One region of the Ferrigenium straubiae genome, then DNA from elsewhere that is predicted to be linked to it. Evidence: riboswitches for the same ligand, from Rfam matches in the RefSeq annotation. Region 1 holds a riboswitch; the other holds the start of a gene.
What was found. Region 1 has a riboswitch for cyclic di-GMP ahead of ACRRNM_RS05815 (response regulator). Riboswitches for the same ligand answer to the same signal wherever they lie in the genome.

Region 1 (4,287 bases):
ACAGGTCCGGCAGGCCCGAAGGATGCGCGACGGGCTGCATGTCGATCGCGGCGATCGTGCCCGAAGTCGGGGCGTGCACCGCGCTCGAGACGAAGCCCTCCGGCATGCCGATGAGCTGGCCCTTGAGCACATGATCGCCGGCGCGCACCACCGGCCGCGCGGCCTCGCCCGCATGCTGGCGGAACGGGACGACGAGCCTCGCAGGCAGCGGCGCGTGCGCGATGCCCTGCTGCGTCGATTGCTCCTTGTTTTGCGGCGGGTGGATGCCGCCGTTGAACTTGAAGAGCGTCCTCATTTCGTCGCCGCCATCATGTAAACCGGATGCTGCCGCTTCCAGGTCGCGATGCTCTCCCTGATCGGCACCATGCTGATGCAGTCCACCGGGCAGGGCTCGACGCACAGTTCGCAGCCGGTGCACTCGGAGGCGATGATGGTGTGCATCTGCTTCGCCGCACCCGCGATGGCATCCACCGGGCAGGCCTGGAAACACAGCGTGCAGCCGATGCAGAGGTTCTCGTCGATGAAGGCGACCGCCTTCGGCTTGAGCACCGTGCCGCTGCCGAAGGGCTTGAATTCCACGCCGAGCAGGTCGGCAAGCTTGCGGATGCCGTCCTCGCCGCCGGGTGGGCACTTGTTGATGTCTTCCCCGGCGGCAATCGCCTCGGCGTAGGGACGGCAGCCGGGATAGCCGCATTGTCCGCACTGCGTCTGCGGCAGGATCGCATCGATCTTGTCCACCAGCGGGTTGCCCTCGACGCGGAACCGGATCGCGGAGTAGCCCAGCACCGCGCCGAGCGCGAGGGCGATGGCCGCCATGACGAGCAGGGCGTTTAGCATTTGGCCCCCATTATTTGATGAACCCCGAAAACCCCATGAACGACAGGCTCATCAGCCCCGCCGTGACCATCGCGATTGCCGAGCCCTTGAAGATGCCCGGCACGTCCGCACCTTCCATGCGCTCGCGCATCCCGGCGAACAGCACCATCACCAGCGTGAAGCCCAGCGCGCCGCCCATGCCGAAGAAGACGGATTCCATGAAGTTGTGGTTCGCCTGCACGTTGAGCAGCGGGATGCCCAGCACCGCGCAGTTGGTGGTGATGAGCGGCAGGTAGATGCCGAGCACCTGGTGCAGCATCGGGCTGGTCTTCTGGATCACCATCTCGGTGAACTGCACGATGCCCGCGATCACCACGATAAACGACAGCGTGGTCAGGTAGGAGAGCTCCGGCCCGAGCAGGTATTCGTTGATGAGGTAGCTGGCGCCCGAGGCCACGGTCAGCACGAAGGTGGTGGCCAGACCCATGCCGAGCGAAGTCTCCAGCTTCCGGGATACCCCCATGAAGGGGCAGAGGCCGAGAATCTTGACCATCACGATGTTGTTCACGAACACCGCGCCAACCAGGATGAGCAGATATTCGGTCATATTCGCACCTGTGGAATCAGGGGCGGATTATCTCCCGATTCAAATGCCGCTTCAATCGTTCGCGTTCAGAGGTTTCCAAAAAACAACGCCCCGCAAGAAGCGGGGCGCCGATGAGAGGGGGGATTTTCAGTGGCTGCCTGAGGGTAGTGGCGGCGCTGATGCGTGGTCGGCTACTTTTGCCATTTGGGCGCAGAATTTTTCCCTGCAGGAAGCGATAAACGATTCGAGTTTTTCCTTGAGTGGTGGAGGGACATTAACGAACTCAACCGCCACCTCGGTATTGCGCAATGGGTCGGTGCAGGATTTGCTGAATTCCACCCGCTTTATTCTTGCCTGGAAATGGAATGGAGAGTCATTTTCCAGCGGCAGGGTAACGGTGGCAAAGTCATCGACATACCCGCTGCCAGGTTTGACTTGCGAAGTCTTCACCCGGCAGCCGGTCATCGAGATATCGGCCAGTTCCGCCCCGTAGTCGTGAAATGAATCGAAGCCGATGTTGATTTCACAAGGCAGGGCGGTCTTGAGCCTCTCGGCGCGACGCCGTTCCATCAGGCCTTTGAGGCGGTGCACCATGCCAACCAACTGGTCGGGGGCAAAGGGCTTGCACAGGTAATCGGCGGCGCCCTCCCGGAGGGCGATTTCCCGGGCAACGGGCTCGACGCTGGATGACATCAGCACGAAGCGGGTGCGCATGCTATGCGGGCTGTTGCGGATGATTCCAAGAAGATCGCGCGGGGACAGACCGGGCATTTCCAATGAGCTGAAAATCCAGTTGATGACGCGCCCGGACTTCAGTACTCGAACTGCATCGTCTGCATCCTTGGCTTCGTGGATTTCCTTGCATCCCAAATCCCGATGAAGAATCTTCCGGACGTAATCCCGCGTGGCTTGCGAAGTATCAACGATTAGCGCATTGGAAAGTAACATGGTATTGCTCCTTTCATCGTGTCCGATCCGGTACGAAACAGGCTGCGCGCGGCAATGCCGGATCAATCGGTTTATGAAAAGGCTGTGGGGCAGATGAGGAAGGACGCGTGCTAAACGCAAAGAAGGAAAACTTCATCGGTTTGGCGACCCCGCTGTCATATGGCATAGCCAGTCAGACCGGTGGTTTTGCGTCCCCGCCTTTCGGTCGGGTTTGCCCTTTACAACCTTGTGCTGCCACTCTAGCAGATCATGCAAAAAAAGTGTATCAAATTTGTCGAGGATGAATGCCGGAGACAGGTGCTTCCGGCTCAGCCTCGAATTACAGGGCGCGGAGGGCGGCGCAGCATTCGCCGACCAGCGCCGGACCGCGATAGATCAGGCCGCTGTAGAGCTGTACCAATGAGGCTCCCGCCTCGATCTTCTCCGCGGCGTTCGCGCCGCTCAGGATGCCGCCCGCGCCGATGATGGGCAGCGCGCCTTGCAGTTCGGCGGCAAGCTGGCGGATCACGGCGGTGGATTTTTCGCGCACCGGGGCGCCGGAGAGTCCGCCGGTCTCGTTGCAGTGCGGCAGGTTTTCCACGCCCTCGCGCGACAGCGTGGTGTTGGTCGCGATCACGCCGTCGATGCGGTGTTTGACGAGCAGCGCGGCGATCTGTTTAACCTGTTCCGCGTCGAGGTCGGGGGCAATCTTCACCGCGAGCGGCGTGTATTTGCCGTGTGTTTCGGCGAGCTTCAGTTGTTCCGCCCTTAGTTGCGCGAGCAGCGCGTCGAGTTCGTCGCCGCCCTGCAACTGGCGCAGGTTCTTCGTGTTGGGCGAGGAGATGTTGACGGTGACGTAGCTCGCGTGCGCGTACACCTTGCGCAGACAGATCAGGTAGTCGTCTGCCGCCTTCTCGATCGGCGTGGCAGCGTTCTTGCCGATGTTGATACCGAGGATACCCTTGCATTTTGCGCACTGCACATTCTCGATCAGCGCATCCACGCCTTCGTTGTTGAAGCCCATGCGGTTTATGATGCCCTGCGCTCCGGGCAGGCGGAACAGGCGCGGCCGGGGGTTGCCGGGCTGCGGCAGCGGGGTCACGGTGCCGATCTCGATGAAGCCGAAGCCGAGCGCCGCGAGCCCGGCTATGCACTCGCCGTTCTTGTCGAGCCCGGCGGCGAGGCCGACGGGGTTGGGGAAGGTCAGCCCCATCACGGTGCGCGGATCGTCGGGGGGGCGCTTCGCGATGAGGCCGCTCAGGCCGAGAGCATGCGCGGTTCTGAGTCCGCTTAGTGTCAGGTTATGGGCGGTCTCCGGGTCAAGCCGGAACAGCAGGGGGCGCAGCAGTGGGTACATGGGTCAGTTCTTCTTCACGACGATGGGGATGGAAAATTTTTTCTTCTTGAACAGGTCGCTGCGCTTCTTGCCGCGCCAGTTCTCCGCGATGATGTCGCCGAGCTGCAGGCACAGCAGGCCGAACAGGGCATAGCCGGCCTGCGCGAACAGTGGGCTGACCGCGAGATCGCCGCCCGCCACCCGATGGCTCATCGCGGCGAGGTTGCCGACGATCAGGCCGGCGAGCACGGCGCAGGCTACGCGCCCCCAGTCGCCGGATGTCAGGCTGGAGAAGATCGTGCTCTCGTGCCACAGCAATTGCAGTGCAACCAGCAGCAACAGCGGCGCTGCCCACAGCAGCCAGGAGAGTTGCGCGGGCCATGCCGCGCCGCCCAGCAGTCCCAGCATCGCAAGCGGCAACAGGGTGAAGGCCAGCGTTTCGGGGGCGGGCGCGGGCAGGGCGGGGCCGCGCGCGAGGCGCTTGAGCAGGCCGGTGAACGAGCCGAGCAGGGCGCGCGTGATGAGGACGGCGGGTGCCAGCAGCGCAAAAAGGGCGGTGCAGAGCATGATCTGCAGGAGCGAATGATCCGGCCCGCTCAGCCAGCTTGCGACAAACAGGTTG
Region 2 (4,287 bases), 390 kb from region 1:
CTAGTCGGATGGCTAGTAGTTCCACCAGGCCTGTCCTGAGCCACGCCGAAGAAGGGCTCACCACGAACGGAGGGATATTCAGCGCTTCCTTATTCTGGACAGGCATCTTTAATTCCTGCTTTCGACTGTATATCCGTAGCAACCGAGCGTAATTTTTCCGCTACGACCCTCAGACTGTTCATTTGCACCCTGGCGGCTTCAACCTTCTCCGCATCGACCGGCTGCCCGTCGGACAGGACCGAATTCGTCACCCGCTCTATGGCGTCGGCAAACCGGTCCAGTGCGTTCGCCCGAGCGAGATAGTTTTCAGTCTTGGCCGTCACCGATTTCCATATGGAATGACTGAAGTCGTCCACCTGTTTCAACAGTTCATCTACAAAAACCTCCCCGCCAGCCAAGCCACGCAACAAAGAAACCGGCTCTTCGTCATGCTTTTTCATTTCGCTTCTCCTGTCAGGAAATCAAAGTTCTCTTGATCGTTGCGCTCACCGCTCCCTCCCCGCTTCCTGGAACGCCCCCAGCACCGGCGAAAGCAGGTATTCGAGGATGGTCCGAGTGCCGAGGTGTATCTCCGCCGTAACCTGCATGCCGGGGCTAAGGCTGTGGCGCACGCCGTCGGCGATGAGGTGCTGGGCCTTGAGGTCGATCAAGGCGCGATAGGCGAACGGGAGGTTGCTGCCGGCCTTGTTGCCGGGCTGCTGTTGCGGGTTGTTGTCGCTGGCGTCGGCGGAGAGGTGCGCGACCTCACCCTCGACCATGCCGTACTTCTGGAACTGGTAGGCGGCGAACTTGATCTTGACCGGTTCGCCGGTGTGGATGAAGCCGACGTCCTGGTTGCCGACCCAGACTTCGGCGCGCAGGATTTCGTCGTTGGGGACGAGGGTCATCAGGATGGTGCCGGGGCTGATGACGGTGCCGGGGGTGTGGGTGGCGAGGTCCTTGACGATGCCGTCGTGCGGCGCCCTGAGTTCGTGGAGGCCGTGGCGGTATTGCTGCTTGGCGAGTTCGCCCTTGGCCTTGTCGAGCTTGTCTTCGATGTCGGCGCGTTCGTTCTGCAGGTTGCGCCGGTAGTCGGCGGTGATCTGGGCGAGCCTGCGGGAGGATTGGTCGAGGCTGGCCTGGGCGCTCTGGATGAGGTATTCCTGCGACTTGAGGTCCTGTTCCTTTTCGATGCGTTCGCGCGCCTTGTCGTTGGCCATGATGCGGCTGACGAAGCCGTCCTTGACGAGCTTCTCGTAGGCCTCGTCCTGCTGGCGGTAGTGCGGCAGGGTCTTGAGCAGCTTGGTGCGAACTTCCTCGGCGGCGGCGAGGTCGCTCTGCGCCTTGGCGTGCAGGCTGCGTTCCTGGGCGAGTGCAGTCTCGTAGGCGAGGCGGTTGGCCTGGTGCTGGGCGCGCGCCTGGCTGTAGAGGTCGGCGGGGTCCCCGGCTTGTTTGGCGAAGGGGCGGCCTGAAAGCTCGGTGTCGATGCGGCGCAGGGTGAGGCGTTTGCTCTGCGCATCCGTATTCAGCGTGGCGACATCGGTTCCGGAGAGGGTAGTGTCCATGCGCATGAGCACCTGTCCGGCTTTGACCCGCTGCCCCTCTTCGACGAGGATGTCGCGGATGACGCCCTGTTCGGAGGGCTGGACGATCTTGAGGTAGCTCTGCGGGATGAGCTTGCCCTCGGCGCTGGCGACGACATCGAGCTTGCCGAGGGCGGACCAGATGAACAGGAGCCCCAGCAGGGTGAGCAGGATATACAGCAGGGTACGCGCAAACGGCGCGGGCGGTTGCGCCTGGATGCGCAGCAGGCCGGGGGAGAAGTCGAGGGGATCGACGCCCGTGAGTTGTTTTTTCCAGCGCTTGGCGCGCATTTATTGCTCCCCGGAGGATTTCAGTTGGATCAATCCGGGCTCGATCCGGGGAGAGGCTACGAAAGATATATCGGGAGAAAATACGTCTGACATGCCGCTTACCGCACCGCGATAAGGGAGATGTACTTTTGCAACTGACCTCACCAACATGACGCCCCTCTCTCCACAAACAAAGGAGCTGCCGAAAACTACCATTGGCAGCCCCGCCATCATAGGTTTTACCCCTTAGACCGGAAACTTTGCGTCCCTGCCTTTCGGCAGGTTTGCCTTTTTCATTGGTGCCCCGGAAAAATCCGGTGGCAAGGAAACTGAACAAGTACGTTTGCCCTGAGCCTGTCGAAGGGCGGGCTTTACGGCTTGCGGATTTCATTCCATGCTCCGTTCATGGTTCGACAAGCTCACTACGAACGGAGGACTTATTCACGCTTCCCTAATTATTTTTGTTTGGGCGTAACGTTAATCCGCGGACAGGCATAAAACAATATGCCGAAATGCATATATATTTCGGCCTAGTCATTTGGGACAATCCGGCGATTTCGTGCCTAATGGCTCACCGCCGCAGCTGTCCCCGCCTCAGGTTTGCCGAACTCGATCACTTCGTCCACCTGCAGCGCCTTGGGCAACTGGTGGGTGATGAACAGCATGGTGACCTTGCCCTTGAGCTTGTTGATGGTGCCGGCGAAGTGTTCGGCGGTCTGCATATCGAGGTTGCTCACCGATTCGTCGAAGATCAACACGCGCGGGCGCTTGAGCAGGGCGCGCGCAATGGCGATGCGCTGGCGCTGCCCGCCCGAGAGGCCGATGCCGTTCTCGCCCACCGGGGTCTGGTAGCCTTGCGGGAGCTGCTCGATGACCGCATGTATCTCGGCCATCTTGCAGGCGTGGACGATCTCCTCGAAGCCGGCGTGCGGATTGGCCAGTTGCAGGTTGTCGTAGAGCGTGCCGGAAAAGAGGCGCGTCTCCTGCGGGACGACGCCGAAGTTGGCGCGCAGTTCGTTCGCGGCGAGGTGGCGGATGTCGTAGCCGTCGAGCAGCACGCTGCCGTCGGTCGGCCAGTAGAACCCCTGCAGCATCTTGGCCAGCGTGCTCTTGCCGCAGCCGGACGGCCCCATCAGCACGGTGAGCTTGCCCGCGGGCAGGGTGAGGTTGAGATTGCGGTACAGGTAGGGATGCTTGTCGCTGTAGCGGAAGCTGACCTCCCTGAGCTCGACCTTGCCCCCTGCCCCGCCGCGCGCACGCGCGGGAACGAGGGCATGCGGTTCGGCGGGGGCGTCCATCAGGTCGCCGAGGCGCTTGACGGCGATGTCGGCCTGCTGGAATTCCTGCCACAGCCCGGCCAGGCGCAGCATCGGCTGGCTCATGCGTCCCGCGAACATCTGGAATGCGACCAGCATGCCGATGGTGAAGCCTTCGTTCCGCATCACGAGCAGCGCGCCGACCACGAGGATGGACAGGGTCATGATCTGTTCGAGTGCGTTGGCGGCGACGTTGTAGCTGTTGGAGAGTTGGCGCGTGGAGAAGCCGGCGGCGAGATAGTTAGAGAGCAGGTCGCCATATTTCTGTTCCAGCACCGGTTCCATCTGCAGGGATTTGACGGTCTCCATGCCGGCGACATATTCGGTGACGAAGGCCTGGTTTTTTGCGCCCAGCAGGAACTGGTGGTTGAGCTTGTCGCGCAGCGCGGGCGTGACGGCGAAGCTCAGGGCGCAGATGAGCGACAGCAGCAGGAGCGCGATCAGGGTGAGCTGCCAGCTGTACCAGAACATCACGGCGAGGAAGATGAGCAGGAACGGCAGGTCGAGCAGCAAGGTGACGGCCGCGCCGGAGATGAATTCGCGCACCGTCTCGACGCCATGCAGGCGCGCGACCAGCGTGCCGGTGGGGCGGTGTTCGAAGTACGGCAGCGGCAGGTGCAAGAGGTGGCGGAACACCTGGCTGCCGAGCACGGCGTCGATGCGGTTGCCGGTGTGCAGCACGAAGTACTGGCGCAGCCAGGTCATGGCGCTGTTGAACAACATGAACATGACCAGCCCCACGGCGATGGCGATGAGGGTGCTCTGTGTCTGGTGAACGATGACCTTGTCAATGATGACCTGGGTGAACAGCGGGGTGACGAGGCCGACGAGCTGGATGGCGAGCGAGGCGATGAGGATGTCGCGCCAGACGCGCTTGTGCTTCATCAGCTCCGGCACGAACCAGCGGAAGCCGAACGGTGTGTGGCCGGGCGCGGGGGGCTGCGGGGCGGAGTCGGTCTGTTCCTCTTCGAGGTCGGCCGCGGTCTGCGCGGTGTCGCGCGCGACCAGCAGGATGTCGTTGCGGAAGTGTTGCGTGAACTCGGCGAGCGGAACGGTCTCGGGCTGCTCGGCTCCTGCGCGGAAGAACAGCACGCGCTCTTCGTCGGCCTTGACGAGCAGCGCGGGGGTTGCAAGCTTGG

Region 2: it holds a riboswitch for cyclic di-GMP, as region 1 does, so the genes downstream of both, ACRRNM_RS03870 (HlyD family type I secretion periplasmic adaptor subunit) here and ACRRNM_RS05815 (response regulator) in region 1, are expected to answer to the same signal.

Annotation. Positions count from the first base shown of each region.
Region 1 covers NZ_CP194331.1:1,242,668-1,246,954, reverse strand. The annotation lists gene rsxC (electron transport complex subunit RsxC) at 1-295, opposite strand, end outside; gene rsxB (electron transport complex subunit RsxB) at 292-837, opposite strand; gene rsxA (electron transport complex subunit RsxA) at 848-1,423, opposite strand; gene ACRRNM_RS05815 (response regulator) at 1,550-2,470, opposite strand; cyclic di-GMP riboswitch class I at 2,490-2,576, opposite strand; gene ACRRNM_RS05810 (quinone-dependent dihydroorotate dehydrogenase) at 2,670-3,686, opposite strand; gene ACRRNM_RS05805 (hypothetical protein) at 3,690-4,287, opposite strand, start outside.
Region 2 covers NZ_CP194331.1:855,692-859,978, forward strand. The annotation lists gene ACRRNM_RS03865 (hypothetical protein) at 90-440, opposite strand; gene ACRRNM_RS03870 (HlyD family type I secretion periplasmic adaptor subunit) at 486-1,853, opposite strand; cyclic di-GMP riboswitch class I at 2,047-2,131, opposite strand; gene ACRRNM_RS03875 (peptidase domain-containing ABC transporter) at 2,396-4,287, opposite strand, start outside.